4 regions of the Streptosporangium lutulentum genome follow, and region 2 is predicted to be linked to each of the others. Evidence: riboswitches for the same ligand, from Rfam matches in the RefSeq annotation. Region 2 holds a riboswitch; each other region holds the start of a gene.
The links. Region 2 has a riboswitch for cobalamin ahead of J2853_RS17980 (CbtB domain-containing protein). Riboswitches for the same ligand answer to the same signal wherever they lie in the genome.
Positions count from the first base shown of each region.

Region 1: linked by a shared signal. The riboswitch ahead of cobN (cobaltochelatase subunit CobN) and the one ahead of J2853_RS17980 (CbtB domain-containing protein) in region 2 are both predicted to bind cobalamin.
Region 3: linked by a shared signal. The riboswitch ahead of J2853_RS16650 ((2Fe-2S)-binding protein) and the one ahead of J2853_RS17980 (CbtB domain-containing protein) in region 2 are both predicted to bind cobalamin.
Region 4: linked by a shared signal. The riboswitch ahead of J2853_RS04290 (ribonucleoside-diphosphate reductase subunit alpha) and the one ahead of J2853_RS17980 (CbtB domain-containing protein) in region 2 are both predicted to bind cobalamin.

Region 1 is NZ_JAUSQU010000001.1:3,247,481-3,254,720, forward strand. It holds gene J2853_RS14625 (anthrone oxygenase family protein) at 1-491, shown strand, start outside; gene cobN (cobaltochelatase subunit CobN) at 604-4,233, opposite strand; cobalamin riboswitch at 4,445-4,629, opposite strand; gene cobG (precorrin-3B synthase) at 4,658-5,974, shown strand; gene J2853_RS14640 (precorrin-8X methylmutase) at 5,971-6,597, shown strand; gene J2853_RS14645 (precorrin-2 C(20)-methyltransferase) at 6,594-7,240, shown strand, end outside.
Region 2 is NZ_JAUSQU010000001.1:4,009,748-4,016,987, reverse strand. It holds gene J2853_RS17990 (acyltransferase family protein) at 1-1,019, shown strand, start outside; gene dop (depupylase/deamidase Dop) at 1,106-2,620, shown strand; adenosylcobalamin (AdoCbl) riboswitch at 2,744-2,837, shown strand; gene J2853_RS17980 (CbtB domain-containing protein) at 2,881-3,075, shown strand; gene J2853_RS17975 (CbtA family protein) at 3,083-3,832, shown strand; gene J2853_RS17970 (histidine phosphatase family protein) at 3,829-4,392, shown strand; gene J2853_RS17965 (putative cobaltochelatase) at 4,389-6,548, shown strand; gene cobO (cob(I)yrinic acid a,c-diamide adenosyltransferase) at 6,568-7,170, shown strand; gene J2853_RS17955 (cobyrinic acid a,c-diamide synthase CobB) at 7,164-7,240, shown strand, end outside.
Region 3 is NZ_JAUSQU010000001.1:3,718,121-3,725,360, reverse strand. It holds gene cmtR (Cd(II)/Pb(II)-sensing metalloregulatory transcriptional regulator CmtR) at 226-558, opposite strand; gene J2853_RS16670 (cation diffusion facilitator family transporter) at 641-1,564, shown strand; partial or broken gene J2853_RS16665 (helix-turn-helix domain-containing protein) at 1,784-2,206, shown strand; gene J2853_RS16660 (hypothetical protein) at 2,593-2,868, shown strand; gene cobF (precorrin-6A synthase (deacetylating)) at 2,989-3,747, opposite strand; cobalamin riboswitch at 3,951-4,146, shown strand; gene J2853_RS16650 ((2Fe-2S)-binding protein) at 4,246-5,022, shown strand; gene J2853_RS16645 ((2Fe-2S) ferredoxin domain-containing protein) at 5,175-5,543, shown strand; gene J2853_RS16640 (YybH family protein) at 5,720-6,130, opposite strand; gene J2853_RS16635 (50S ribosomal protein L7/L12) at 6,246-6,710, opposite strand; gene J2853_RS16630 (RNA polymerase sigma factor) at 7,203-7,240, shown strand, end outside.
Region 4 is NZ_JAUSQU010000001.1:998,077-1,005,316, reverse strand. It holds gene J2853_RS04290 (ribonucleoside-diphosphate reductase subunit alpha) at 1-1,908, opposite strand, end outside; cobalamin riboswitch at 2,032-2,233, opposite strand; gene J2853_RS04285 (Bug family tripartite tricarboxylate transporter substrate binding protein) at 2,239-3,261, opposite strand; gene glmS (glutamine--fructose-6-phosphate transaminase (isomerizing)) at 3,446-5,266, opposite strand; gene J2853_RS04275 (hypothetical protein) at 5,278-5,553, opposite strand; gene J2853_RS04270 (peptidoglycan recognition protein family protein) at 5,707-7,240, shown strand, end outside.

The DNA.
Region 1 (7,240 bases), 760 kb from region 2:
TGCTGATCGCGGCCACGATGACCGTGGGGCTCGTGGCGGGTCTCTTCTACGCCTATTCCTGCTCCGTCATGCTCGGTCTGGGCCGGGCGGAGGACCGGACCTTCGTCGACGCGATGCAGGGGATCAACACGGCGATCCTCAACGGCTGGTTCTTCCTGTGCTTCATCGGCTCGCTGGTGCTGATCATCCTGGCCGCGGTGCTCCATCTCCGCGAGGACGGGCGGTCCCTGCTGCCCTGGATCGTGGCCGCGGCCGTCATGTACGGGGCGACGCTCGTCATCACCGCCGTCGTCAACGTGCCGCTCAACAACGCGCTCGACGCCGCCGGGGAACCCGGCCGGATCGCCGATCTCGCGGCGGTGCGCGAGCGGTTCGAGTCGACGTGGGTCTACTGGAACGTCGCCCGCACGGTGACGTCCACGGCCGCGTTCGGCTGCCTCACCTGGGCCCTCGTGCTGTACGGGCGCATCACGACCTCGGGCGGAGCGTGACCCGCCCCTTCGACTCCTCGCGCGCCGCTCCCAACCGGGGGCGGGGCGGCGGGCGAGGAGTCGAAGGGGCGCCGCCGGGGCGCCGAGTGGACCATTCGGCGCCCCGCGCCGGTCAGGCTCCGTCTTCGAGGTCTCCCTCGGACTTGAGGTAGACCTCCTGGAGGTCGCGCAGGATGTCGGGGTCGGGGTGCTCCCACATGCCCCGGCCGGCCGCCTCCAGCAGCCGTTCGGCGATGCCGTGCAGCGCCCAGGGGTTGGACGTGGCGAGGAAGGCCTGGTTCTCCGGGTCGAGCACGTAGGTCTCGGCCAGTTTGTCGTACATCCAGTCGGCGACCACCCCGGTGGTGGCGTCGTAGCCGAACAGGTAGTCGACCGTGGCGGCGAGTTCGAAGGCGCCCTTGTAGCCGTGCTTGCGCATGGCGGTCAGCCAGCGGGGGTTGACCACCCGGGCGCGGAAGATCCTGGAGGTCTCCTCCGAGAGCGTCCGGGTGCGGACGGCGTCCGGCCGGGTGCTGTCACCGATGTAGGCGGCGGGGGCCTTGCCGGTGAGCGCGCGGACGGTGGCGATCATTCCGCCGTGGTACTGGAAGTAGTCGTCGGAGTCGGCGATGTCGTGCTCGCGGGTGTCGACGTTCTTGGCCGCCACCGCGATCCGGCGGTAGGCCGTCTCCATGTCCTGCCTGGCCGGGACGCCGTCGACGCCGCGGCCGTAGGCGAAGCCGCCCCACACCGCGTAGACCTCGGCGAGGTCGGTGTCGTCGCGCCAGTTGCGGCTGTCGATCAGCGGTAGCAGCCCGGCGCCGTAGGCTCCCGGACGGGATCCGAAGATCCGCATGGTGGCCCTGCGTTCGTCGCCGTGCCCCTCCAGGTCGGCGAGCACGTGCGCCCGGACGTAGTTGTGCTCCTCGGGCTCCTCCTGGGCGGCGGCCAGCCGTACCGCGTCGTCCAGCATCGCCACGACGTGCGGGAACGCGTCGCGGAAGAACCCGCTGATCCTGACCGTGACGTCCACGCGCGGGCGGCCGAGCTCCCCGGCCGGGATCGGCTCCAGCCCGGTCACCCGCCGTGAGGCCTCGTCCCACACCGGGCGCACGCCGAGCAGGGCCAGCACCTCGGCCACGTCGTCCCCGGCGGTGCGCATGGCGCTGGTCCCCCACACCGACAGCCCGACCGAACGCGGCCAGTCGCCGGTGTCGTTCCGGTAGCGCTCCAGCAGGGAGTCCGCCATCGCCTGGCCGGTCTCCCAGGCCAGCCTGCTCGGCACCGCCTTGGGGTCGACGGAGTAGAAGTTGCGGCCGGTGGGGAGCACGTTGATCAGCCCGCGCAGCGGCGAGCCGCTCGGTCCCGCCGGCACGTAGCCGCCGTCGAGGGCGTGCAGGATCGCGTCGATCTCGTCGGTGGTCCGCGCCAGCCTGGGCACGATCTCCGTCGCGGCGAACCGCAGGATCCGCTCCACCTGCCCGGTGTCCACCACGGTGCCCCCCATGACACCCGCGACGGTGTCGAGGGACAGGACGGCGGCGGTGACGTCGGCGACGGCGGACGGCTCCCAGGCCCGGTGTTCCATGGCCTCGACCAGCGCGCGGGCCAGCGTCTCGGCCTCGTCCGTGCCGATCCGCCCCGCCGTGCCGTCCTCGGCCAGGCCGAGGGCCTCGCGCAGGCCGGGAAGGGCCTCGCTGCCGGCCCACATCTGGCGGGCGCGGAGCATCGCCAGCACCAGGTCGATCCGCGTCTCGCCCTCGGGGGCGAGGCCCAGCACGTGCAGGCCGTCGCGGATCTGGACGTCCTTGACCTCGCACAGCCAGCCGTCGACGTGCAGCAGGAAGTCGTCGAACTCCGCGTCGTGCGGGCGGTCGGCGAGACCCAGGTCGTGGTCGAGTTTGGCGGCCTGGATGAGGGTCCAGATCTGGGCGCGGATCGCCGGGAGCTTCGCCGGGTCCATCGCCGCGATGGAGGCGTGCTCGTCGAGGAGCTGCTCCAGCCGGGCCATGTCGCCGTAGGTGTCGGCGCGGGCCATCGGCGGGACGAGGTGGTCCACCAGGGTGGCGTGGGCGCGCCGCTTGGCCTGGGTGCCCTCGCCGGGGTCGTTGACCAGGAACGGATAGATCAGCGGCAGGTCGCCGAGCGCGGCGTCGGGGCCGCAGGAGGCGGACATCCCGTTGGACTTGCCGGGCAGCCACTCCAGGTTGCCGTGCTTGCCCACGTGGACCACGGCGTGGGCGCCGAAGCCGTCGGCCAGCCAGCGGTAGGCGGCCAGGTAGTGGTGGCTGGGCGGCAGGTCGGGGTCGTGGTAGATCGCGATGGGGTTCTCGCCGAACCCGCGCGGGGGCTGCACCATGACCACGACGTTGCCGGCGCGCAGCGCGGCCAGCACGATCTCACCCTCCGGGTCCTGTGACCTGTCCACGAACAGCTCGCCGGGCGCCGGGCCCCAGTGCTCCTCCATCCGGGTACGCAGGTCTTCGGGCAGGGTGGCGTACCACTCGGCGTAGCGGCTCGCCGCGATGCGCACCGGGTTGCCCGCGAGCTGCTCCTCGGTGAGCCAGTCCGCGTCCTGCCCGCCCGCGGCGATCAGCGCGTGGATCAGCGCGTCGCCGTCCTGCTCGGTCACGCCCGGCAGTTCGCCCTCGGCGCCGATGTCGTAGCCACGTTCGCGCAGCACGGCCAGCAGCCGCACCAGGCTGGCGGGGGTGTCCAGGCCGACGGCGTTGCCGATCCGGGAGTGCTTGGTGGGGTAGGCCGACAGCATCAGCACGAGCTTCCGCTCCCCGGCGGGGACGTGCCGCAGTACGGCGTGCCGCACCGCGATGCCCGCCACGCGTGAGGCCCGTTCGGGGTCGGCCACGTAGACGGTCAGCCCGTCCTCGTCGATCTCCTTGAAGGAGAACGGCACCGTGATGATCCGCCCGTCGAACTCGGGGATCGCGACCTGGGTGGCCGCGTCCAGCGGCGACAGGCCGTCGTCGCTGTCGGTCCAGGACGCCCGGCTGCCGGTCAGGCAGAGTCCCTGCAGGATGGGCACGTCCAGGTCGGCGAGCGCGCCGACGTCCCAGGACTCGTCGTCCCCGCCGGCCGACGCGGTCGCCGGCCGGGTCCCGCCCGCGGCGAGCACGGTCACCACCAGGGCGTCCACCGTGCGCAGCGCCTCCAGCAGGCCGGGCTCGGCGGTGCGCAGGGAGGCGCAGTAGACGGGCAGCGCCCGGCCGCCCGCGTCCTCGATCGCCGCGCAGAGGGCCTCGACGAAGGCGGTGTTGCCGGCGACGTGGTGGGCCCGGTAGTAGAGCACCCCGACGACCGGCCCGTCCTGGCGACGGCTCTCGCGCTCCAGCACGCCCCAGCTCGGGGTGGGGGCGGGCGCGGCGAACCCGTGCCCGGTGAGCAGCAGGGTGTCGGACAGGAACCGGTGGAGTTCGACGAGGTTGGCGGGCCCGCCGTGGGCCAGGTAGGCGTGCGCCTCCGCGCAGACCCCGCCGGGCACGGTGGACAGCTCCATCAGCTCGGCGTCGGGCGCCCGCTCGCCGCCGAGCACGACGACGGGCCGGGGCCCGGCGAGCAGGGCGTCCAGTCCCTCCTCCCAGGCCCGGCGCCCGCCCAGCAGGCGGACCACCACCGCGTCGACGCCCTCCAGCAGGGGCGGGAGGTCCTCGGCGGAGAGCCGGGCGGGGTTGCCCAGCCGGTAGTCGGCGCCGCTCGCGCGGGCGCTGAGCAGGTCGGTGTCGGAGGTCGAAAGCAGGAGGATCACGCGCCACACTCCAGGGAAAGCGGGACGGTACGGCCCGGGGATGCCACAGGGTGGCGGAACGGCGAGAACGGGGCGGTACGCCCAGGGGATGCCACAGGGTGGCGGAACGGCGAAGGCGGGACGGTACGGCTCAGGGGTGCCACGAAGTGGCGGGGGAACGGCGAAAAGCGCACAGGGCTTCCTCCCTCGGGGTCCTCGCCCCGGGTCGTCGTCGGCTACGACGGCTGGAGTCTCCTGGCTCCCGGATCGGTGCTCACCCCGGCCTTCCCGTCCGTCGTCGGACAGTGACCTGGGTGGGGTTCGCTCCCCGGTTACAGTGGCGGGACCGCGCCGGACTCACACCGGCTTCCTCCCTTTTGCCATCGCAATGATGACACTACGGCAGTCCCCTTCCTTGCAAGAAACTGGCGTTAACATCCTGAGCGTGGTCATTGCACACTTTTCCGGACGATCGCGACTTGACGCATGTCCCGGGGCGCTCCAGGTGCACGCCGCCGCCGACGGCGGCCTGGCGCGCGTCCGCGTTCCCGGAGGCCGGTTGACGACCTCCCAGCTGCGGGAACTCGCCGGAGCCGCCTCCACGTACGGCAGCGGTGTCATCGAGCTGACCTCCCGGGCCAACGTCCAGGTGCGCGGCCTGGGCGAGGGAGGTGGATTCGCGGCCCGCATGGCGGCCGCGGGCCTGCTGCCCTCGGCCACCCACGAGCGGATCCGCAACGTCCTCGCCTCCCCCCTGACCGGTCTCGACGGCGGCGGGATCACCGACGTCGGCCCGCTGATCTCCGAGCTGGACCGGCACCTGTGCGCCCGGCCCGCCCTCGCCGCCCTTCCCGGACGGTTCATGTTCGCGCTCGACGACGGCCGCGGCGACGTGGCCGGGCTCGGCGCCGACGCCACGATCCTGCCGACCGGCCCCGACGAGGCCGCGGTGGTCCTCGCGGGCGTCGACGGCGGCCTGCGCGTCCTGCTGGACGCGGCGGTGCGGGCCCTGCTCACCGCCGCCGAGGAGTTCCTCGCGGAACTGGCCGCCCAGCAGATCACCGCCTGGCGGATCGGCGAGCTGGAGGACGGCCCCGCACGGGTCGCCGCCCGGATGCGCGCCCGCTCCGGCGAGTACCCGCCGCTCCCCGGCCATGACCCCGCACGGGCCGCCGGGACCGCCGCGTCCGCCGCCCCCCTGCGGCTTCGCCCCGTCGGGCTCGGGCCGGTGGGCGTCGTCGAACGACCGCGCGCGTCCGCCGACCGGCGGGTCGCCCTCGGGGTCGCGGTGCCGCTGGGACGGCTGACCTCCGCCCAGGCCGAACTGCTCGCCGGCCTGGCGTCCTGCGGAGAGCTGCGGCTCACCCCGTGGCGGGGCATGGTCCTGCCCCGGCTGGACCGGAAGGAGGTCGCCGGGACGGCCGCCCGGCTGGCGGAGGCCGGTCTGGTCACCGACCCCGCCTCACCGTGGATCGGCGTCACCGCCTGCACCGGCCGTCCCGGCTGCGCCAAGTCGCTGGCGGACGTGCGGGCCGACGCGACCCTCGCCATCACCTCGGTACGGAACGAACCGGCTGATTCCGGTACGCTCCCCGTGCACTGGGCGGGCTGCGAGAGGCGCTGCGGTCGCCCCAGGGGACGAGTCGCGGACGTGGTCGCCACCGGCGACGGGTACCGCCTGGACCTGGACGGCCGGAGCCTAGCCTGTGCGGACATCGAAGAGACCGCGGCCGCGATGACGGCCGCCAGAGGGGAACTGTGATCGACTACGTCCGTGACGGCGCCGAGATCTACCGCCGTTCCTTCGCCACCATCCGCGCCGAGGCGGACCTGAGCGGCATGCCCGCGGACGTCGCCCAGGTGGCGGTCCGCATGATCCACTCCTGCGGGATGGTCGACCTGGTCACCGACCTCGGATGGTCTCCAGGTGTCGTGGCGTCGGCGCGCGAGGCCCTGCGGGCGGGCGCCCCGGTGCTGTGCGACGCGACGATGGTCTCCTCGGGGGTGACCCGGCGCCGCCTTCCCGCCGACAACGAGGTGATCTGCACGCTGGGCGACCTCCGCGTGCCGGAACTCGCCGAACGGCTGGGCACCACCCGCAGCGCGGCCGCCATGGAGCTGTGGCGGGAGCGGCTGGAGGGCTCCGTGGTCGCGATCGGCAACGCGCCCACCGCGCTGTTCCGGCTGCTGGAGATGGTCGAGGAGGGCGCCGGGCGACCGGCCGCCGTCCTCGGGATACCGGTCGGCTTCATCGGCGCCGCCGAGTCCAAACAGGCCCTCGCGGAACACGGGGCCGGCCTGGAGTACCTGGTCGTGCACGGCCGCCGGGGCGGAAGTGCGATGACCGCCGCCGCGGTCAACGCGATAGCGAGCGAGGACGAATGAGCGACATGCTGACCGGACGGCTCTGGGGTGTGGGACTCGGCCCCGGGGATCCCGAACTGGTGACCGTCAAGGCCGCCCGCCTCATCGGCGAGGCGGACGTGATCGCGTTCCACAGCGCCCGGCACGGCCGGAGCATCGCCCGGTCGGTGGCCGCGCCGTACCTGCGGGACGGCCAGATCGAGGAAGCCCTCATCTACCCCCTCACCACCGAGACCACCGACCACCCCGGCGGCTACCAGGGGGCCATCGACGACTTCTACGCCGCCTGCGCGGTGCGGCTGGCGGCCCATCTGGACGCCGGGCGCGACGTGGTGGTGCTGTGCGAGGGCGACCCGCTCTTCTACGGCTCCTACATGCACATGCACAAGCGCCTGTCGCACCGCTACACCACCGAGGTGGTCCCCGGCGTGACCTCGGTGAGCGGCGCCTCCGCGGTCCTCGGGCGCCCGCTGGTCGAACGGGACGAGATCCTGACCGTGCTGCCCGGAACGCTCCCGGCCGAGGTCCTCGCCGAGCGCCTGGCCGCCACCGACTCGGCGGCGGTGCTCAAACTCGGCCGGACGTTCACCAAGGTCCGCGACGCGCTGGCCGAGGCCGGGCGCCTCGACGAGGCCTGGTACGTGGAGCGCGCCACCACCGGCGG
Region 2 (7,240 bases):
GGGGGGATCGCCCGGCGAAGCTGTTCCCCGCGATCTCCACGCTGTCCGGGCTCGGCATCCTCGGCGTCGAGCTGTTCTTCATGATCAGTGGCTTCGTCATCCTGATGAGCATCTGGGGCCGCGGCCTCGGCGCGTTCGCCCTCTCCCGGCTGGTGCGGATCTTCCCCGCCTACTGGATCAGCGTCGGCGCCACCGCCGCCGTCTACGGCCTGACCGCCGCCACGGCCCTGGACCCCAAGCTCAGCCTCGGGGAGTACGGGGTCAACCTCACGCTCCTCCAGCGGGCCTTCGGCGTCTACGACGCCAACGGCGTCTACTGGTCGCTCTGGGTCGAGCTCCGCTTCTACGTGCTGATCTCGATCCTGATCCTCACCGGGGTGACGTTCAACCGCTGCCTGATCTTCATGGGCGTCTGGCTGCTGGCCGCGGGGTTCTTCGCGGGCAGCGACGACGCGTGGGTCGAGCTCGTGGTGATGCCCAAGTACGCGGCGTACTTCGTCGGCGGCATGGCCTTCTTCCTGATGACCAGGTACGGGCCCAAGCTGATCCTGTGGTGCGTCGCCGGGATCAGCGCGGGCCTGGCGGTCAGCGCGGCGCTCGACCGGGTCGAGGGGCGGATCGAGCTGGTCGGCTACGCCGCGATGCCCGTGCCCGGCTGGGCCGTCGCCGCCACCGTGATCGGCTTCTACGTGCTCATGGCGATGGTGGCGCTCGGCGGGCTGCGCCGGCTCCGCTGGCGGGGCCTGACCGTCCTGGGGGCGCTCACCTACCCCCTCTACCTCTTCCACGCCACGGCCGCCGTCCTGATCGTTCCGGCCCTGCGGGACACGCTGCCGCCCTGGCTGACCGCCGCGGTCACCGTGCTGGCCGCGATGGCCTTCTCCTACCTCGTGTACCGGGTGGCCGAACGCCCCGTCCAGGAGTTCGTGAAGGCCCGGCGGCGGGGAAGGCCCTCGCCGGCGCCCGTTCCGCCCGTCGTGGGGCCCCTCGTTGCGGGCGAAAAGGCCTCGGTGCCATAACTGTCCGACCACCGGGCATAGTGAAGGGTCTAGGGTCGGGAATACATACGGAGAAGAGAACAGTCCCGGATGAACAGAGGGTGCGCATGACGGTACGGCGGGTGATGGGCATCGAGACCGAATACGGCATCTCCGTGCCCGGACAGCCGGGGGCCAACGCGATGGTGACCTCCTCCCAAGTCGTGAACGCCTACCTGGCCGCCTCGACGGCCCGGGCGCGGCGCGCGCGCTGGGACTTCGAGGAGGAGAATCCTCTGCGAGACGCGCGAGGTTTCGACCTGGCCAGGGAGGTGGCCGACCAGAGCCAGCTCACGGATGAGGATCTGGGCCTGGCCAACGTGATCCTGACCAACGGCGCCCGGCTTTATGTGGACCATGCCCATCCCGAATACTCCACTCCCGAGTGCACCAACCCGCGAGCCGCGGTGATCTGGGACAAGGCGGGGGAGCGGGTCATGCACGACGCGGCGGTCCGCGCCTCGGCGGTGCCGGCCAACGCCCCGATCCAGCTTTACAAGAACAACACCGACAACAAGGGCGCCTCCTACGGTTGCCACGAGAACTACCTGATGCGGCGGGCCACGCCGTTCGCCGACATCGTCAGGCACCTGACGCCGTTCTTCGTCTCCCGGCAGGTCGTCACCGGCGCGGGCAAGGTCGGCATCGGCCAGGACTCACGCAGCGAGGGCTTCCAGATCAGCCAGCGCGCCGACTTCTTCGAGGTCGAGGTGGGCCTGGAGACCACGCTCAAGCGGCCGATCATCAACACCCGCGACGAGCCGCACGCCGATCCGGAGAAGTATCGCCGCCTGCACGTCATCATCGGTGACGCCAACATGTCGGAGATCTCTACTTACCTGAAGCTCGGATCCACCGCGCTGGTCCTCGCCATGATCGAGGACGGTTACTTCACCCGCGATCTCACCGTGGACAACCCGGTCCAGGCCCTGCGGGCGGTCTCCCACGACCCCACGCTCAAATACGAGATCCCGATGCGCGACGGCCGCAGGCTGACGGCCGTACAGCTCCAGATGGAGTATCTGGAGCTGGCGCGCAAGTATGCCGAGGAGCGCAGCGCCAACGGCGTGGACGAGCCCACCAAGGACGTCCTGGACCGCTGGGAGTCGGTCCTCACCCGTCTGGCCGAGGACCCGATGCAGCTCTCCAGGGAGCTGGACTGGGTCGCCAAGCTGGAACTGCTGGAGGGTTACCGCACCCGCGACAACCTTCCCTGGTCCCACTCGCGCCTGCAGCTCGTCGACCTCCAGTACTCCGACATCCGGCCCGACCGCGGTCTGTACAACCGGCTGGTCGCCCGGGGCCGGATGCAGCGGCTGGTCACCGAGGAAGAGGTCCAGCGGGCCATCGAGATCCCGCCCAGCGACACCCGCGCCTACTTCCGGGGGCGTTGCCTGAGCCAGTACAGCGAGTCGGTCGCCGCCGCCTCCTGGGACTCGGTGATCTTCGACATCCCCGGCCGCGAGTCGCTGCAGCGCGTTCCGACCCTGGAGCCGCTGCGCGGCACCAAGGCCCACGTGGGTGAGCTGTTCGACCGCTGCCGGACCGCCGCGGAGCTGGTGACGGCCCTCACCGGCGAGTAGTGATCCTCCGATCGTGCGGGGAGGCGGTCCCGATGGGATCGCCTCCCCGCACCGTCATGTCCGGATGGTCTTGATGTCTGGATTGACGGGGGATAGGTAACCGGGGTACGTTCCGGGGGATTTGTGGCGGTGCGAGGGAAATCCGGTGAAATACCGGTGCGGTCGCGCCACTGTAACCGGCACGTCAGTGCCGGAAGCCAGGTCACTCGACCGCCACCGACCTACGAAAAAGGGACGCGTCAATCCCGAAGGAGGTGGCCGTGAGCCAGATCTCGGCTCCGCACGCCAAGCCCATCCCGTTGTCCTCACTCACCTGGTGGCTGCTCGCCGTACCGGTGCTGCTGCTGCTCGCCTACCTGGTCACGTTCGACCAGGGAGCGGTCTCGCAGGCCGGGAACTACCTGCACGAGCTCATGCACGACGGGCGCCATCTGCTCGGCGTCCCGTGTCACTGAGCCGCATGTGATCACCAAACTCATCGTCCGGGGACTACTCGCCGGACTGCTCGCCGGGCTGTTCGCGGCAGCCTTCGCCTACGCCGTGGGCGAGCCGCGCATCGACCAGGCCATCGCGATCGAGGAGGCGGCCTCGGCCGCCGCCCCGGCGGCCGGATCCCACTCCCACGAGGCCGCCGAACCCGCGGCCCACTCCCACGACGAGGACGAGGCACTGGTCAGCAGGGACGGGCAGCGCTTCGGGCTCTTCCTCGCCCTGGCCCTGTACGGACTGGCCGTCGGGGGGCTGTTCGCCCTCGTCTACGCGTTCCTGCGCGGCCGGGCCGGGCCCCGCTCCGAACCGGTGCTCGCGGTGACCCTCGCGGCCGCCGCCTTCGGCGCCATCGTCCTCATCCCTTTCCTGAAATATCCCGCCAACCCACCTGCGGTCGGTGATCCCGAGACGATCAACCAGCGCACCGTGCTCTACCTGGTCGCGGTGCTCATCGGGATCCTCGCCGTCGCCGCGGGCGCCGCCGCCTACCGGTACGCCGCACAGCGTGAGCCCTGGCTGCGCTGGCTGTCGGCGGGGGCTTCGGTGCTGATCCCCGTGGCCGTGGCCTTGATCCTCCTTCCGGAGATCAACGAGGTGCCCGCGGGCTTCCCCGCCGATCTCCTGTGGAACTTCCGGATCGCGTCCATCGGCACCCAGGCGGTGTTCTGGACCGGCATCGGCGCGCTGTTCGCCTTCGCCGCGCGCGGGCGCAGCACGGGGTGACGACCCCCTCGGGGGTCACCCGCTTGCTGTTCGTCTGTCACGCCTCCACCTCGGCGACGGCACGGGCCGCGTTCCCGGGTGACGAACCGCTCGACGAACGCGGCCTGCGCCGGGCCACCGGCCTGGCGCGGGAGTTCGGCCGCGGCTCGGCGGCCTGCCCCGCCGAGGTGCGCTGCGTCCAGACCGCCGCGGCGCTCGGCCTGCGGGCCGACCCCGACCCGCTGCTCGCCGACTGCGACTATGGTCGCTGGAGCGGCCGGACGCTCGGCGAGGTCGAGGCCGCCGAACCCGAGGCTCTCGCCTCCTGGCTCGGCGACCCCGCCGCGGCGCCCCACGGGGGAGAGTCGATCGCCGGCCTCCTCGGCAGGGTGGCGGGCTGGCTCGCCGGCCGCGCCCCCGGCAGGCTCGTCGCGATCACCCACCCCCCGGTCATCCGCGCCGCGGTCGTCCACGCCCTCGGGGCGCCCGCCGCGGCGTTCTGGCGGATCGACGTCGCGCCGCTGGCCCGCGTCGCGCTCACCGGCCGGGGCGGGCGCTGGCAGCTGAGCTACACCCCATGACAAAAGGCAAGGAGATCTCGAAGGTGCGTGAGTCCCGTTATCCCTTCACCGCGATCGTGGGATCGGAGGACCTGAAGCTCGCGCTGATCCTCAACGCCGTGTCCCCCCGCTCCGGCGGGGTGCTGGTCAGAGGGGAGAAGGGCACGGCCAAGTCCACGATCGTGCGGGCGCTGGCCGCGCTGCTGCCCCCCGTCGAGGTGGTGAGCGGCTGCCGCTTCTCCTGCGACCCCGCGACCCCGGACCCCGGCTGCCCCGACGGGCCGCACGAGGCCCGGGCGCACGCCGAGCCGCCCGCGGGTTCCGCGGCCGGTACCGTGCGGCCCGCCCGCCTGGTGGAGCTGCCGGTCGGCGCCTCCGAGGACCGCCTGGTCGGCTCCCTCGACATCGAACGGGCGCTCACCGAGGGCGTGAAGTCCTTCGAACCCGGCCTCCTGGCGGGCGCCCACCGGGGCGTCCTCTACGTGGACGAGGTCAACCTGCTCCACGACCACCTGGTCGACCTGCTGCTGGACGCCGCCGCGCTGGGCACGTGCTACGTCGAGCGCGAAGGCGTGTCGGTACGGCACGCGGCCCGGTTCCTGCTGGTGGGCACCATGAACCCCGAAGAGGGGGAGCTCCGGCCGCAACTCCTGGACCGTTTCGGGCTGACCGTGGAGGTCCGGGCGTCGCGGGAGGCGCCGGAGCGGGCGGAGGTGGTACGGCGGCGCCTGGCGTTCGAGGCCGACCCCGACGCCTTCGCCCAGAAGTGGGCCGGCGAGGAGCAGGACCTGGCGAGGCGGATCGCCGAGGCCCGGGCCCGGCTGCCCCGGGTGGTGCTGCCCGACTCCGCGCTGTTGCAGATCGCCACGGTCTGCGCGGCGTTCGAGGTGGACGGGCTCCGCGCCGACCTGGTCACCGCGAGTGCGGCGATCGCCCACGCCGCCTGGCAGGGCCGTACCGTCGTCACCGCCGACGACGTGCGCGAGGCCGCCAGGCTCGCCCTTCCGCACCGCCGGCGCCGTGACCCCTTCGACGCCCCCGGCCTGGACGAGTCCAAGCTGGAGGACCTCCTGAACCGGATTCCCGACGACCCGGCCGCCGTGGGCCCCGAGGACCCGGATCCGGACGACCCGGGTCCGGAGGGTCCGGGCGGCGCGGGCCCCGACGATCAGGGGCCGGACGGTTCGGGCGGCGGCGCCGACTCCACCGACTCCACCGACTCCACCGACTCCACCGCCTCCGCGACCCCGGACGTCCCGGGACCCGCAGCCCCGGACCCCGGAGCGCCGGGCGCCCCGCCCCCCACCACCCCGCCCTCCGGCGCCCAGCCCTCCGCCGGCCCCGGGCCGGAGGCCGGTCCCGGAGGCCGCGAGCAGACCTTCGACGCCGACCCCGCGGCGAGGACCAGGCTGTTCACGGTCCCGGGGGTCGGCTCGGGGGCTCCGGGACGGCGGTCCAGGGCCATGACACCCCTCGGCCGGACCACCGGCGCCCGCGTTCCCCAGGGGCGCCCGGGCTCCCTGCACCTGCGGGCGACCGTCGGCGCCGCCGCGCCGTACCAGCTCGAACGCGGCAGGAGCGGCGCGGGCCTGCTCCTGCGGCGCGGAGACCTCAGGGAGGCCGTCCGCGAGGGCCGCGAGGGAAACCTGGTCCTGTTCGTCGTCGACGCCAGCGGGTCCATGGCGGCCAGGCAGCGCATGCGCGCCGTCAAGACCGCCGTGATGGGACTGCTGCTCGACGCCTACCAGCGCCGCGACAAGGTCGGGCTCATCACCTTCCGGGGCACCCGCGCCGACCTCGTCCTGCCGCCCACCTCCTCGGTCGAGACCGGCGCGGCCCGCCTGCGCGAGCTGCCCGTCGGAGGCCGTACCCCCCTGGCCGCCGGGCTGCTGCGCGCCGCCGAGGTGCTGAGGGTCGAACGCCTGCGCGACCCGGCCAGGCGCCCGCTGGTGGTCCTGGTCACCGACGGGCGGGCCACCTCGGGCACCGTGGAGGAGTCGCATCGCGCGGCGGGACTCCTGGCCGGGGTCACGAGCGTGGTGGTCGACTGCGAGGGCGGGCACGTCCGCCTGGGCCTCGCCCGAGCCCTGGCCGGGCGGATGGGGGCCGAGACGGTGCGTCTCGACGACCTCACCGACCTCGCCGGCATGATCCGTGAGCGGCGGAGCGCCGCATGACGAAGAGAGAGGACTGACGATGCCGCAGGGCAAACCGGTCAGCGTTCCCGAGGACGGTCTCACCACCCGGCAGCGCCGCGCCCGGCCGCTGCTGATCGTCCACACCGGACCGGGCAAGGGCAAGTCCACCGCCGCCTTCGGCCTCGCCCTGCGCGGCTGGGACCAGGGCTGGCCGATCGGGGTCTTCCAGTTCGTCAAGTCCGCCAAGTGGCGGATCGGCGAGGAACGCGCCCTGCGGGTGCTCGGCGACTCCGGAGAGGGCGGATCGGTCTCCTGGCACAAGATGGGAGAGGGCTGGTCCTGGATCCAGCGCCCCGGCAGCGAGGAGGACCACGCCGCCGACGCCCGCGAGGGCTGGGAGCAGATCAAACGCGACCTCGCCGCCGAGACGTTCCGCCTGTACGTGCTCGACGAGTTCACCTATCCGATGAAGTGGGGCTGGATCGACGTCGACGACGTGATCGACACCCTGCGGGCCCGGCCCGGAAGCCAGCACGTCGTCATCACCGGCCGCGACGCCGACCCCCGGCTGCTCGACGCCGCCGACCTGGTGACGGAGATGGGCAAGGTCAAGCACCCCATGGACGCCGGGCAGAAGGGCCAGAAGGGCATCGAATGGTAGCCCGTCTGGTCATCGCGGCCCCGGCCTCGGGAGCGGGCAAGACCACCGTGGCGACCGGGCTGATGGCCGC
Region 3 (7,240 bases), 290 kb from region 2:
CATGCTTCGAAAACCTTTTACTTTGGTTTCAGATGGTTTCCGCCCGAAGCCGGCCCCGGAGCCTGATCGCTGCGGTCGGGCTCCGGCTTCTCCCGAGGGCCGTACGGCACCCGGGCGCCGGGGCGCGTGCCCCGCCGCCGGGTCGGCGATGCGGTGAATGGCAGGTCGCCACCGGTGGTGGCGCCGGTGGCGATCCTGAGCGCGGTGATGCCGAGCAGGCGGGGCCTAGTCGGCGCCAGGCGCCTCGTGCGCGTCACGGTGGCCGGGATCGACGGCGAGCACGACGTGGAGGAGGTCCTCGATGGCATGGGCGAGGCGCCGGTCGGACAGTTCGTAGCGGGTCTGACGTCCCTCGGGCGCCGCGATCACCAGGCCGCAGCCTCGCAGGCACGACAGATGGTTGGACACGTTCTGGCGGGTCAGTCCGAGCTCGTCGGCCAGCCGGGCGGGGTAGGTAGGTCCTTCGAGCAGGGCGATCAGTATCCGGCAGCGGTTCGGATCGGCCAGCGCCCTTCCGAGCCGGGCCATCGCGTCAAGGCGGGTCGCGGCGGTGAACATGGCAACGACGATACACCGATTGCTGTATATACAGTGGCTAGTGTATAAACACTGGAAGCTGTACTGACCAAGGAGGCGCTGGATGGGACACGGACACGGGCACGGCCACCCCCGGGCGACGGGAGCCGCGGCATACCGCGGTCGCCTGGCCGTCGTGCTGGCGCTGACCCTCGTCGTGTTCGTCGTCGAAATCATCGGGGCGGTGCTGTCGGGCAGCCTGGCCCTGCTCGCCGACGCCGGGCACATGGCCACCGACGCGGCGGGGATCGCACTGGCGCTGTTCGCGATCTGGGTGGCCGGCAGACCGGCCGGCCTCCAGCGGACCTTCGGCTACCAGCGCGCGGAGATCCTCGCCGCGGCGGTCAACGCGGTCGTGCTGCTCGCCCTGAGCGTCTACATCCTGTACGAGGCCGTCCGGCGCTTCAGCGACCCCGAGCCGGTCGGCGGCACGGTGATGCTGGTCGCGGCCGTGGCCGGCCTGGTCGCCAACGCGGTCGGGTTGTGGCTGCTGCGCCGCGGACAGGCCGAGAGTCTCAACCTGCGGGGGGCCTACCTGGAGGTTCTCGGCGATCTGCTGGGGTCGGTCGCGGTGATCGTGGCCGCGGTCGTCATCGCGCTCACCGGCTGGACGAGGGTGGACCCGATCGTCTCCGTCGTCATCGCCCTGCTGATCGTGCCCCGCACCTGGAGCCTGCTGCGCGAGGCCGTGGACATCCTGCTGGAGGCCGTTCCCAAGGGCGTCGACCTGCAGGAGGTCCGGCGGCATCTGCTGGAGGCGCAGGGCGTCCTCGACGTCCACGATCTGCACGCCTGGACCATCACCTCGGGCGTCCCGGTCATGTCGGCCCATGTCGTGGTGGAAGAGCAGGTCCTGACCAGCGGTGACCTCGGCCAGGTACTGGACCGGCTGCACGAGTGCCTGGCCGGCCACTTCGACGTGGAGCACTCCACGCTGCAACTGGAGCCTGCCGGGCACGCCGACCACGAAGGCGCCCGGCACCGCTGAGGCAGGAGATCGCGTCCTCACGGTGAACGGCGCCCGACGACCTCGGCGCGGGGTGCTCGGTCACCTCACGGATGCGTCCATGGCCCGGCGCGTGCCCGCGCTTCATATGCCGTCCGATCCCCGGCGAGTACGGCCCGCGTGCGACGGCCGGGAAATGCGGAGGTGACATGGGGCCGGGTGCCCGTTGAGTGTCTTTTGTCCGGATGACAACCTTGAAGCATGAGGTACTCCGACAGGGGCGGGGGACTGTCCGCGCAGGAGCGGGTCAGACGCGAGAGGCTGCGGTTCCGGGCCGCGGACATGTTCGCGGGGAAAATGGAGCCGCCGCGGGTGGCCCGGTTGCTGGGAATCACCCGCAAGTCCGCCTACGAGTGGTACGCGCTCTGGAGCCGGGGAGGCAAGGCCGCGCTGGCCTCCAAGGGCGCCGCCGGCAACGGCTGCAAGCTCACCGACGAACAGCTGACGTTGCTGGAGAAGGCCCTGGAGGAGGGGCCCGCCGCCTACGGCTGGGACGATCAGTGCTGGACCGCCTCACGCGTGGCCGTGCTGATCGCTGAGAGATTCCACGTGTCCTACACCGCGCGTGGGGTGGCCTACCTGCTGTGCCGACTGGGCTGGACCGGTCGCCTCCGACCTCGGCGCGGCGGACCGTCCGGCGGATGAGGCGCGGCCCTCAAACCGGAGAGGGTGAGAGAAGGCCGGAGAACCCGGCGTGGCCTGTCGTCCGCGGTGCGGGCGACCACCGCTCCGACCGAGAAACCGGCTCGGCTGTCTCGTCGGCGTGTCCGGCCGATTTATCGGATTCGTCACCTAGAACGGGCTTTTGATCTCCATTCAGGTGTAACCTCCGCCTTTCTTCAGTGATGATCCCGGACCAAGGCTTTGTTCTCTCTGGGGTGAACGTACGGATGACCCTCAACTAGCGTCTTACATGACGCCGATTCGCCATATTTCCGGGAAGCCGGGTCGGCGCTCTGTAAGCCCAGGCAGCACGCCAGGCTCAAACATCAGACACGGAGTGATTTTTCATGTTCAAGCACGCTCTCGCCGCCGGAACATTGGTGGCTTCCACCCTCATCGTCGGCCTGACGGTGTCGGCCCAGCCTGCCGGCGCAAGCGCGACTCAGGAATCCGCCGCCACGTCCGAGAACTCGAGCGCCAGCGGCAACTTCTTCATCGATCCCTTCAACCCTTATGGCTACGGCCGGGTTTACTACAACACCCTCGGCTACGGCCAGGTCTACTACAACCCTTTCAGCTACGGCCAGGTCTACTACAACCCTTACACCATCTACCGCTGGTAGTTCATTAGCGGTTGATTAATTCCACTTTTCTGCTGAGTTTTCACATTTGCCCCTGGTCAGCCGTATTGGCCAGGGGCATCCTGCGGGACAGAGCCGTTTTGGACCGTGATCCCCGCGGTCTCACCGAGAGACCCGTCTCAGCAGGTAGGTGTCCATGATCCAGCCTTTGCGTTCCCGAGCCGCGGCGCGGACGTCGCGGATCTGGCCGGCGACCTCCGTGACCGCTCCGGCCACCAGGATCTCGTCGGGGGTGCCGAGATAGGCGCCCCAGTAGATCTCGAATTCGGCGGCGTCGGGAAGGGTGGCGAAGGCACAGCGGGCGTCGAGCATGACGACGATGTCGTCGGCCTCGGGGACCTCCAGGGCCAGGCGGCGGCCCGTGGTGATGTGCAGGGGCCGCGCGATCCGGGTCAGGCCGATGCGGTGCCGGGCGGCCAGAGCGGACACGCTGCTGATGCCGGGCACGACGTCGTAGACGAATCGGACCGCGCCCCGATCCAGGACCTCCTCAAGGACGGCCGGCGTGCTGTCGTAGAGGGAGGGGTCGCCCCAGACGAGAAACGCGCCGGTCTCGTCGTCGCCGAGCTCGTCGCGGATGAGCCGTTCGTAGACGCCGGCGCGGCGTGATCGCCAGTCCTGGACCGCGGTGGCATAGGCGGCGCTGGTCCGGTCGCGGTCGGGATCACGGGCCTTGACCAGCCGGTACGGCGCGCGGGCGTGCGCGTCGACGAGGTCCTGCCGGAGCCGGATGAGATCGTGCCCGGCCTCGCCCTTGTCCAGGATGAAGAACACGTCGGCCGCCGCGATGGCCTTGACCGCCTGGAGGGTGAGGTGGTCGGGGTCTCCCGCGCCGATGCCGACGATGAGAATTCGCTTCACGAGGAAGAGTCTGCCGCTGTCGTGGAGAGACCGGCGCGCCGGACGGCCGCGCGGACCATGGTGAGGGACCTCTCGGGGGCCGCGACCCCCGGCGATCCGCCGGCTCGGCGCGCGGACCACGGTGAGGGATTTCTCGGGGGCCGCGACCCTCGGCGATCCGCCGGCTCGGCGCGCGGACCACGGAACGGGGAGCTGGGTCCGCTATGTCCTCAGTGACCGTTCGTGCGACCATGACTGGTGAAGGCGACGGCGGAACGAGGAAGCCGGTGTGAATCCGGTGCGGTCCCGCCACTGTGATCGGCGAGCGGATCCCGAACAAGCCACTGCCCGCGTGCGGGTGGGAAGGCCGGGACGAGCATCGACCCGAGAGCCAGGAGACTCACGCGGTCGCCTCCTCACGATATGGGGCGGATCTCCCCAGGAGAGGACGGTGGCCGCCATGTGGTCCTACCGGCAGTGCGCCCTTCGGCCTGCCCGTCGATCGGGGCCGTCCCGGTGATGCCACGACCCGCGACCTCCCGTCGCGTCGCAGGCGTTCTGTCCGAGGTGGCGACGATCAGCGCCTACTTCGAGCTCGAAACGGGACCGCTCGAATCCGGGTGGCTCCCGCTCACCGAGCTGCTCACCGGCCCGAGCGTGCTGTCGGGCAGGATCGCCGAGGTGGCGCGACGCCTGGGCACCACCGAGGACCTGGTCGCCGCCTCCATCTTCTTCCAGGGCCTGGCCGCTCGCCTGTGGTCGCCGGTCATCGGTGCGGCCGTCACCCGCGGGGTGCTCGTCGACCTGGCGCCGGACCGCGCGTTCTGGCGTCCCACGCCGAGCGGCCCGCTCCCGCTGCGAGTCGCCCACCCGGAGGGCTGGGAGATCACCGACCCGAACCGGGCGGCCGAGCCGATCTACCGCGTCGTGGTCACCGGGCTGCTGGAGCCACTGGCCCGCACCACGCGGGAGGTCACCAAGATCGCCCCCGGTCTGCTGTGGGGCAACGCCGCCTCCGCGCTGGCCGGGACCGTCCAGGCGATCGCCCGCCGCCATCCGGGACACGCCGCCGGCGCGAGCGCGCTGGGGCGCGAACTGCTTTCCACGGGGGTCCTGGAAGGCGGCGGTGAGCTGGCCGAACCCGCCCCGGGACACTCGTTCTTCGTCCGGCGCAGCTGCTGCCTGTACTACCGCCTGCCGGGCGGCGGCATGTGCGGCGACTGCGCTCTGATCGATCCGGAGATCCGCCGCGAGCAGTGGACGCGAGCCGTACGAGCTGCCCGGGGAGCCCCATGAGCCGCTCGGCCGGCCCTCCGCGTGTCCGGGAACCCGCCGGCGACCGGCGGGTTCCCGGCCCGCCCGCCCGACCGGCCGGGGCGAACCCCGTGCCCCTGCCTCGAACCGTCATCTGACCTGCTCGAATGCACCGGCAAAGGATTCACGTGCGCATGAGGAAACCGGCACCATGCAGGATCGTCGTCTGCCGCGGCTGCTGCTGCGGCGACCCGGGGAAGGTGGCCGGACTCGACCACGCCGAGCAGGTCGCCCGCTTGTCCGAGACCGCCGCGGTCCGCGTCACCGACTGCCTGGACGTGTGCGAGCGGGCGAACGTGATCGTCGTCCAGCCGTCGGCCGCCGGCCGCGCCGCGGGAGGCCGTCCCGTGTGGCTCGGCCTGGTCAACGACCCGGACGCGGCCGAGGACATCGCGGCCTGGGTTCGTGCCGGTGGCCCGGGAGTGGCCGAACCGTCCGACATCCTCAGCCTGTACGTCTTCACCCCGCCCCGCCGTGTCCGCACCGCGCCGGCACTTTCCTGACGGTGGCCCGCCGGATCGAGGGGCTCGGGATTTCCACCGTCATCCCGATGACACGGAGACCCCGCCGGCCGAACGCGATCGCGTCCCCGGCCGACCGGTCCCGGATCGGCCGCCGCCGTCCTGTCCGCTCTCCGTCTGGAGACGGGGGAGTCCGGCGGGCCCCGGCGAGAGGGGCGTCACGAGCCGGGCTTGATCTCCGTGCCCTGCGCGGAGACGAGGCGCCATCCCGCGACGGAGTCGGAGACGAAGACGTGGGTGTACCGGCTGCCGGCGGTGAAGACGGCGCCGTCGGCGCCGGTGAAGTTCATGCCGGTTCGCCCGACGACGATGCCGACGTCTCCGATACGGCGGACGACGGCCTCGTCCGGGAAGGACTGCACGGCCGGAAACCGGACGGTTCCGGATGACATCAGACCGAGCAGGTCGGCTCGGGTCACGGTCGCGCCGTTGTCGATGGCGACCATGACGAAGTCGTCCGCCAGCAGGTCGTCCAGGCAGGAGAGGTCGGCGGCGACCAGGGCGTCGAAGAAGCTCCGGTCGCGGTCGAGCAGGAGGGCGCGGTCGTCAGGGTCGGCCAGGATGGTCATCGGCGTCCGTTCCAGGATGCGGGGACAGGAGCTTTGAGGCTAAACCTTGACATTGGCGACAATGTCAACAGGAACCTCCTGACCGGAGCACCGGGGGCACGCTCGCCGGGGGCGTTCAGAGGCTGCCGACGAACAGCTCGGCCTCGGCCTGACCCATGCCGGTCTCGCCGCGTACCAGGTGGATCGCCTGCGCCGTGCGACCGGCGGCCTTGAGCTCGCGCACGCGGGTGGCCAGGTCGGGACCGGCGTGCGGCAGGGCCACGGGGGAGGGCCGGAACGGGGCCAGCACGGGATGGCTCCACATGGGGTGCCCCAGGGCCACGGCGTCGATGACCTTCTTGGACTCGGACAGGCCGAGCCCGGTGTGATGGCGCAGCGCCTTGATCGCATGGATCTTCTGTCCCTGGCGCGTCAGCCGCGTGACGAGCTCCTGCAGATCCTGGGGCGCCGGCGGCATCGGCGGTGGAAGGGACGCCCTGTCTCCCCTCCGGGCGACCACGACGACACCGAGGACGATCGCCAGGATCACCGCGAGCAGAGCGGCGGCGATGAGCAGCTCTACGGGTCCGATGTTCGGCACGAACCGCATCGTATGACGGGTCCGCGCACGCTGTACAGGAAGCGGTCCGGCCGTTGACGCGACCGCCCGCGCCGTTCGGCGCCGGCCTCGGGACGGGCGGAAGGCGGGTGCCGCCTCGCTCGCTCCGGGCGAGCGCCCATGACCGGAGCATCGGGGAGCCGCGCCGGCGAGGTCTCCTCGTCCGCCTTGACGGGCGTCTCGTCCAGCTCGGCGGCAACCGCCGTCGTGCGCTTTCACGCGTTCACGAACGATGATGAAGACCGCTTGCCGCAGCTTCGTGAGCGTCCTTCCAGGCTTGCCGGCCGCCGGAACCGGTAAGGGCGTGAACTCGATCGCCCGGTTCGGGTGAATAGAGATGACCGTGCCCCCCGCCTCGTGAGAACAGAGGCCCGATGAGCGGAGCCATGTTTGATCGCCGACGCACAATGCGCCCATACATCGGACCGCACCGACGACGCGGAGCTGATCCGACGGTCCCGAGACGAGCCCGACGTGTTCGCGACCCTGTTCGACCGTCACGCGCCGGAGCT
Region 4 (7,240 bases), 3.0 Mb from region 2:
GTAGAGCACCTTGAGGTCGGCGGGGATCTCGGGGATGTCCTGGACGGAGCCGTCGGCACGCTTGATCGCGTCACGGATCTGCGGGGTCCACAGGCCGCGGGCCTGCAGGTCGCGGACCAGGTAGCGGTTGACCTGGAGGAACTCCCCCGACAGGGTCTCGCGCTTGAAGACGTTGGAGACCTGGGGCTCGATGCACTCGTAGCAGCCCGCGATGGAGGCGATGGTGGCGGTGGGCGCGATCGCGATCATCAGCGAGTTGCGCAGGCCGGTCGTCGCGATCCTCTCCCTGATCGCCGTCCACTCCGCCGATCGCGCGGCGTCGTAGTGGTCGGGGTGGAGCACGCCGCCGGCGGCCCTGGTCTCGTCGTAGGAGGGGTGGCGGCCCCGCTCGACGGCCAGGTCCGCGGACGTGCCGTAGGCGGCGAGGGCGATCTCCTCGGAGATCCGGGTGGACAGCTCCAGCGCCTGCGGCGAGTCGAACGGCAGCCGCAGCGCGAACAGCACGTCGGCCAGGCCCATCACGCCCAGCCCGATCGGGCGCCACTTCTCGTTGGCCGTCCTCGCCTCGGGCGTCGGGTAGAAGCCCAGGTCGATGGTCCGGTCCAGGAACCGCACGGCGGTGCGGACGGTCGCGCGCAGCCGTACCCAGTCGACTCCCTCGCCGGTGAGGTGGGCGGCGAGGTTGATCGAGCCGAGGTTGCAGACGGCGGTCTCGGCGTCGTTGGTGACCTCGAGGATCTCGGTGCAGAGGTTCGAGAGGTGGATGACGTTCTCGGGGCGGGCCGTCTGGTTGGAGGTCCGGTTGGCCGCGTCCTTGAAGGTCATCCAGCCGTTGCCCGTCTGGGCGAGAGTGCGCATCATCCGGCCGTACAGCGAGCGGGCCGGGATCTGCTTGACGAACCGGCCCTCGGCCTCGGCGGCCCGGTAGGCCTCCTCGAACGCGGCGCCGTACAGGTCGGTGAGGTGCGGGACCTCCTTGGGGTCGAACAGCGACCAGACGCCGTCGGCCTCGACCCTGCGCATGAACTCGTCGGGGATCCAGTTCGCCAGGTTCAGGTTGTGCGTACGGCGGGCCTCCTCGCCGGTGCTGTCCCGCAGTTCGAGGAACTCCTCGACGTCGGCGTGCCAGGACTCCAGGTAGACGCAGGCCGCGCCCTTGCGACGACCGCCCTGGTTGACCGCGGCGACGCTGGAGTCCAGCGTGCGCAGCCACGGCACGATGCCGTTGGAGTGACCGTTGGTGCCCCGGATCAGCGAGCCGCGCGAGCGGACCCGCGTCCAGGCGATCCCGATCCCCCCGGCGTACTTGGACAGTCGCGCGACCTGCCCGTAGCGCTCGTAGATGGCCTCCAGGTCGTCCCGGGGAGAGTCGAGCAGGAAGCAGGAGGAGAGCTGGGGCCTGCGCGAGCCGGAGTTGAACAGCGTGGGCGAGCTCGGCAGGTAGGACAGGGTCGTCATGAGCGCGTACAGCTCGGCGGCCTCGTCGACGGTCTCCGACAGGCCGCAGGCCACCCGGAGGAAGAAGTGCTGGGGCCGCTCCAGGACCTTGCGGGTCTCCGGGTGGCGCAGCAGGTAGCGGTCGTACACCGTGCGCAGCCCGAAGTACTCGAAGCGCCCGTCGGCGTCCGGTGCGACCAGCGCGTCCAGCGCCGTGGCGTTGGCGGCCACGAACCGGGCCAGCTCGTCCTGGATGAGCCCGGCCGCGTGCGTCGCGGCGATGGACTCGGAGAAGGTCCGGACCCCGTGCCCGGCGGCCTCGTCGGCGATCAGCTCGGCCAGCATCCCGGCGGCGATCTTGGAGTTCGCCGGATCAGTGATCACCCGGGCGGCGGCCTCGTCGATCGCCAACCGGCGGTCGACCTGGTCGTTCCCGGTCTCCTTGGTGGCGTCGACCAAGGTCTGTGTCACGTTTTACCCCTCGCGTGCTCGTAATTCCCCCGTTGGCTCCCGCCGGAAGGGCGCACGCGTCTGAGAGCGGTTCCGGGCATGCCGGACCGCCTCGTTCCGCGAGCCCTCCCTCGAGGCCCTGGACAGTTTTCATGGTCGCCGGCAGGTTTTCGGACTCACGGGCGCCTTGCTCACGCCTACCGACCGTCGCTTCCCAGGCAAGGTGCGCCCAGTGCTCTCATGACGGTTGTCGTTCCCGTTCACCGCTGCGGGGCAGCCCCGGAGTCTCACCGGGTTCCCTCTTGCCTCGCCCCCGGAAGGGCGAACCAGCAACGAGTGAGGATCCTACATCTAGTGGCGCTTGACGCAACCACCCCTACACCTTGTGCTTGAGGACCTGAGCAGCCCCAGGTCGTAGAGAACCCCGCGGGTGCGTCCGGTCTCGGTGACGAGCCACTGGCGGAAATCCTCGCCGCTCAGATACACCCGGTTCCAGCCGTTGGCCGCGCACACCTCCTGCCAGCGCGGCGTGTCGTCCAGCCTGTCGCACAGGGCGACGGCCTCGTCCCTGTCCTCGGGGCGCATGCCCCGGGGGCCGAGCAGGCCGCACCAGTCGCTGTACTCCAGCCGGACTTCCAGCTCCAGGAGCGTCGGCGCGTCGATCCCGTCGATCCGCTGGCCGGAGGAGACCACCAGGGGTCGCAGGCGGCGCGCGGCGATCTCCTCCTTGAAGGAGCGGGCCGACCCCAGGAGCGCGGCCACCCGGCCGTCGTTGAGTGCCTCGACCGACTCGGCCCAACCGGGATACCCGCTGTATTCCAGCAGCCGGGCGTCCACCCCGAGACACTTGCCGATCATGCCGTAGAGCACGTGGTCGGAACCTCCCGTGAACCGGCCGCCCACCACCAGCCCCGCCGGATCGCGGCGGAGCACCTCGACGAAGTCCTCGAAGGTGCGCAGGGGGGAGTTCGCGGGGACGACCAGGGCCGCCCAGTCGCCGATCAGGCGGGCGAGGGGGGTGGTGGAGTCCACCACGGAGGGGGCGTTCGTGATCTCCGCCCCGGCCACCATCGGCATCCCCGTGAGGAGCAGCTTGCCTTCACTCATGAACGGGCCGTGGTCGGCGGCGAACGTGTTCATCGTGGCGGCGTCCAGACCGCCCGGATGGTTGCTCACTCCGACGGTCCTCGCCAGCTTCGCGTCGATCATGACGGCGGCCAGCGTGCGGGCGGCCAGATCCCAGCCCTGCCCGTGGGCCGTGGGCGCGATGATGGACAGCCTGCCGACCGTGGACGCGCCGGAGTTCCTCGTCGAACCGCACCCCGCGGCGACCATGATCCCCGCGGCGAACGCAAAAAACCCCCGACGGCGCATAAGCGGCCCTTCCCCCAAGATCCCCCTATACTTCAGGTTACTCTCATGTCACTCTCTGTCACATGTTGGGGGGTGTCGTCTCGGCCGGGAGGGGCTCCCCGGCGCGGTGAACACGCGGCGGGGAGCCCGGGGAAGGGGCCGGGAAGGCCAAGTCCCGGAGGCTCCGGGAAGGTCGGCGCCCAGGTCACTCCACCGTGACGCTCTTGGCCAGGTTGCGCGGCTTGTCCACGTCCCGGCCCAGGGCGACGGCGGCGTGGTAGGCGAAGAGCTGGAGCGGGATCGACAGCAGGATCGGGTCCAGCTCGGTCTCGTTCTTGGGCACCACGATGCAGTCGTCGGCCAGCTTGGTGTCGGCCGTACGGTGCCCGACCATGAGCACCCGCCCGCCGCGCGCGCGGATCTCACCCAGTGTGGTGAGGTTCTTGTCCAGCAGCTCGTCGTCGGGGACGATCGCGACGGTCGGCATGTCAGGGCCGATCAACGCCAGCGGGCCGTGCTTGAGCTCGCTGGCCGGGTAGGCCTCGGCGTGCACGTAGGAGATCTCCTTGAGCTTCTGCGCGCCCTCGCGGGCCACCGGATAACCCCGGACCCGGCCCACGAACATCATGCTCGGCGAGGTGGCGTACTTCTCCGCCAGCTCCCTGATCTGGGACTCCAGCGTGAGGATCTCCTTGATCTGGTCGGGCAGCCTGCGCAGGCCCTCGCAGACGCGCCGGCCGTCGGCCGGGGACAGGTCGCGAACGCGGCCCAGGTGCAGCGCGAGCAGGGCGAAGGCCACGGCGGTCGAGGTGAACGCCTTCGTGCTCGCCACCGAGACCTCGGGACCCGCGTGCAGGTAGACGCCTCCGTCGCACTCCCGGGCGATGGCGCTGCCGACGGTGTTGACGATGCCGAGCACCCGCCCGCCCTTGCGCTTGAGCTCCTGGACGGCGGCGAGGGTGTCGTAGGTCTCCCCCGACTGGCTGATCGCCACGTAGAGGGTGTCGGCCTCCACGACCGGGCTGCGGTAGCGGAACTCGCTGGCCGGTTCGGCGTCGGCCGGGATCCGCGCCAGCTCCTCGATGAGCTGCGCGCCGATCTGGCCCGAGTAGTAGGCCGAACCACAGCCGATGATCTTCACGCGGCGGAAGGACCGGGTCTCCCGCGCGTCCATGTTGAGGCCGCCGAGGTGCGCGATGTGGAAGCGGTCGTCGAGACGCCCGCGCAGCGTCCTGGCGACGGTGTCGGGCTGCTCGGAGATCTCCTTGAGGAGGTAGTGCTCGTAGCCCCCGGTGTCGTAGTGGCCGTCCTCCCAGTCGACGGTCAGCGGCTGCTTGGCCGTCTCCCGCGCGTCGCTGGCGAAGGTGTGGAACCCGTCGGCCTTGAGCACGGCGATCTCGCCGTCCTCCAGGTGGACCACCTGGCGGGTGTAGCGGACGAGCGCGGCCACGTCGGAGGCGGCGAACATCTCCTTCTCGCCGATGCCCAGCACGATCGGGCTGCCGTTGCGGGCCACGACCACCTCGCCGGGCCGCTGCGCGTCGATCACCGCGATGCCGTAGGTGCCGACGACCCGCTTGAGCGCCGTCCGGACCGCCTCCTCCAGCGAGTCGACGTCCTGGACGGTACGGGCGATCAGGTGCGACAGCACCTCGGTGTCGGTCTCCGACAGGAAGACCGCGCCGTCGGCCTCAAGCTTGGCGCGCAGTTCGTCGGCGTTCTCGATGATGCCGTTGTGCACGACGGCGATGCGCTCGTCGGTGGACAGATGCGGGTGGGCGTTGACGTCGCTGGGCGCGCCGTGGGTGGCCCAGCGGGTGTGGCCGATGCCCAGGCCGCCCTTGAACCGCGCGGGCACGACGGCCGCCAGGTCGGCCACCCGCCCCTTGACCTTGCGCATCTTCAGGCCCTTGTTGGAGACCACCACGCCGGCCGAGTCGTAGCCCCGGTATTCAAGGCGCTGCAGCCCCTCCAGCAGAATCGGCGCCGCATCCTTCGCCCCTACATAAGCCACGATTCCGCACATCTAGCCGCTCCTTACCCGTAGACGATCCGGCGCAGTTGGCGCAGGGAGAGTTCGGGTGCCGCGACACGGCGAGCCGTCAGCTCGATGGCCACCCGAGGGAAGATCTCTTCGTTGATCAGCCCTTTTGCCTTGAGCTCCGCGTGACGTCTCCGGACGAACTCCTCGGCAGGTTCGGAGAAGTAAGCCAGCACGTCCGCGACGACCCGCGCCGCCTCCCCGGGGCCGAGCGCGCTCGTCCGGGCCAGGTGGGTGATCAGATCCTCATGCGGATGCCATGTCGTGGACACAGAGCAGGACCCTACGCATCACCTTGGCCACCTACCAAGTTTCCTGCCCGATTTCGGGCAAGAAACCGCCGTATTGTCTCAGGCCTCCTCTCATCAGTGACATTCGGTAGTGTTATTTAACTCTGGGTAGTCATTCGGTCGGGAGGAACCACCATGAGCCGTCTGTCGGGGATACCGGTCCTTGTCGCCCTCTCCATGCTGATCCAAGCCTTTCCGGGAGAGGCGGCACCGGCCGGGCCGCAGGAGACCTTCGCCCTCCCCGGAGAGAGCGCGCCCGGTGGCAGGCAGGCGGCTTTCGCCCAGGCCGCCCGGACGTACGGCGTGCCGGAAAGCGTGCTGCTCGCGGTCTCCTACATGGAGTCGCGGTGGGACGGCAACGACGGGTTACCCAGCGTCTCCGCGGGCTACGGCCCCATGCACCTGGTCGACGCCGGTCTCGAACCCGGGCACCACCATCACTACGGCGGCGGGGAGGACCCGCGCGGCGACGAGACCCGGCCGCACCCCCTCACGATCCCGGACACCACCGCGGCTCCGCCGGAGGACACCCTGCACCGCGCGGCGAAGCTGACGGGGATCGCCCCCGCCCTGCTGCGGAAGGACCCCGCCGCCAACATCCGTGGCGGCGCCGCACTGCTCGCCGACTACCAGCGGCGCACCGGCGGGAAGCCGAGCCCCGACCCCGCGGACTGGTACGGCGCGGCGGCCCGCTACTCCGGCTCCCCCTCCGCCATGGCGGACGGTGCGGACGGGCCGGGCGAGAGGCCGGCGGACAGGGAGGCGGCGAACACGGAGGCCGCCAGATCCTTCGCCGACGCGGTCTACGCGACGATCCGCTCCGGTGCGGCGCGCGTGACCGACGACGGCGAGCAGGTGGTCCTGCCCGCGATCCCGGGCCTGTCCCCGCGACGACCGCCGACGCCCGGCCGGACCGCCCAGCGCCGCGGCGTGACCGCCTCCGCGCCCGACTGCCCCGCGACCGTCTCCTGCGAGTGGATCCCCGCCGCCTACAAGCAGCTCAAGGGAGGCGGATACGGCAACCACGACCGCTACGACAAGACCCGTCAGATCGACTACATCGTCATCCACGACGGCGAGACCACCTACAACGCCATGACCCGCCTCGCCAAGGACCCCAACTACCTGAGCTGGCACTTCACCCTGCGCTCCGGCGACGGCCACATCGCCCAGCACCTGCGGGGCAGCGACATCGGCTGGCACGCGGGAAACTGGTACGTCAACTCCCGCTCCATCGGCCTGGAGCACGAGGGCTACCTGGCCAAGGGCGGCGCCTGGTACACCGAGGCGATGTATCTCTCCTCCGCCAAGCTGGTCCGCTATCTCGCGAAAAAATACGGCATCCCCTTGGACCGCACGCACATCATCGGGCACGACAACGTGCCGGGCACCACCCCGGAGACCGTGAGCGGCATGCACGAGGATCCGGGCCCGTACTGGAACTGGAGCCACTACTTCGACCTACTCGGCAGCCCGCTGAAGGTCGCGGACGACTTCAAACTGCTCGCCAATCCGCAGCAGGATCCGCAGGACCAGGGCGACCGGGAAACCCAGGACGCCCAGAAGGACCAGGGCGGTCAGGAGAACCAGGACGCCCAGAAGGACCAGGGCGGTCAGGAGAACCAGGACGGCCAGGACGCTCGGAAGGATCAGGAGGACCAGAAGGATC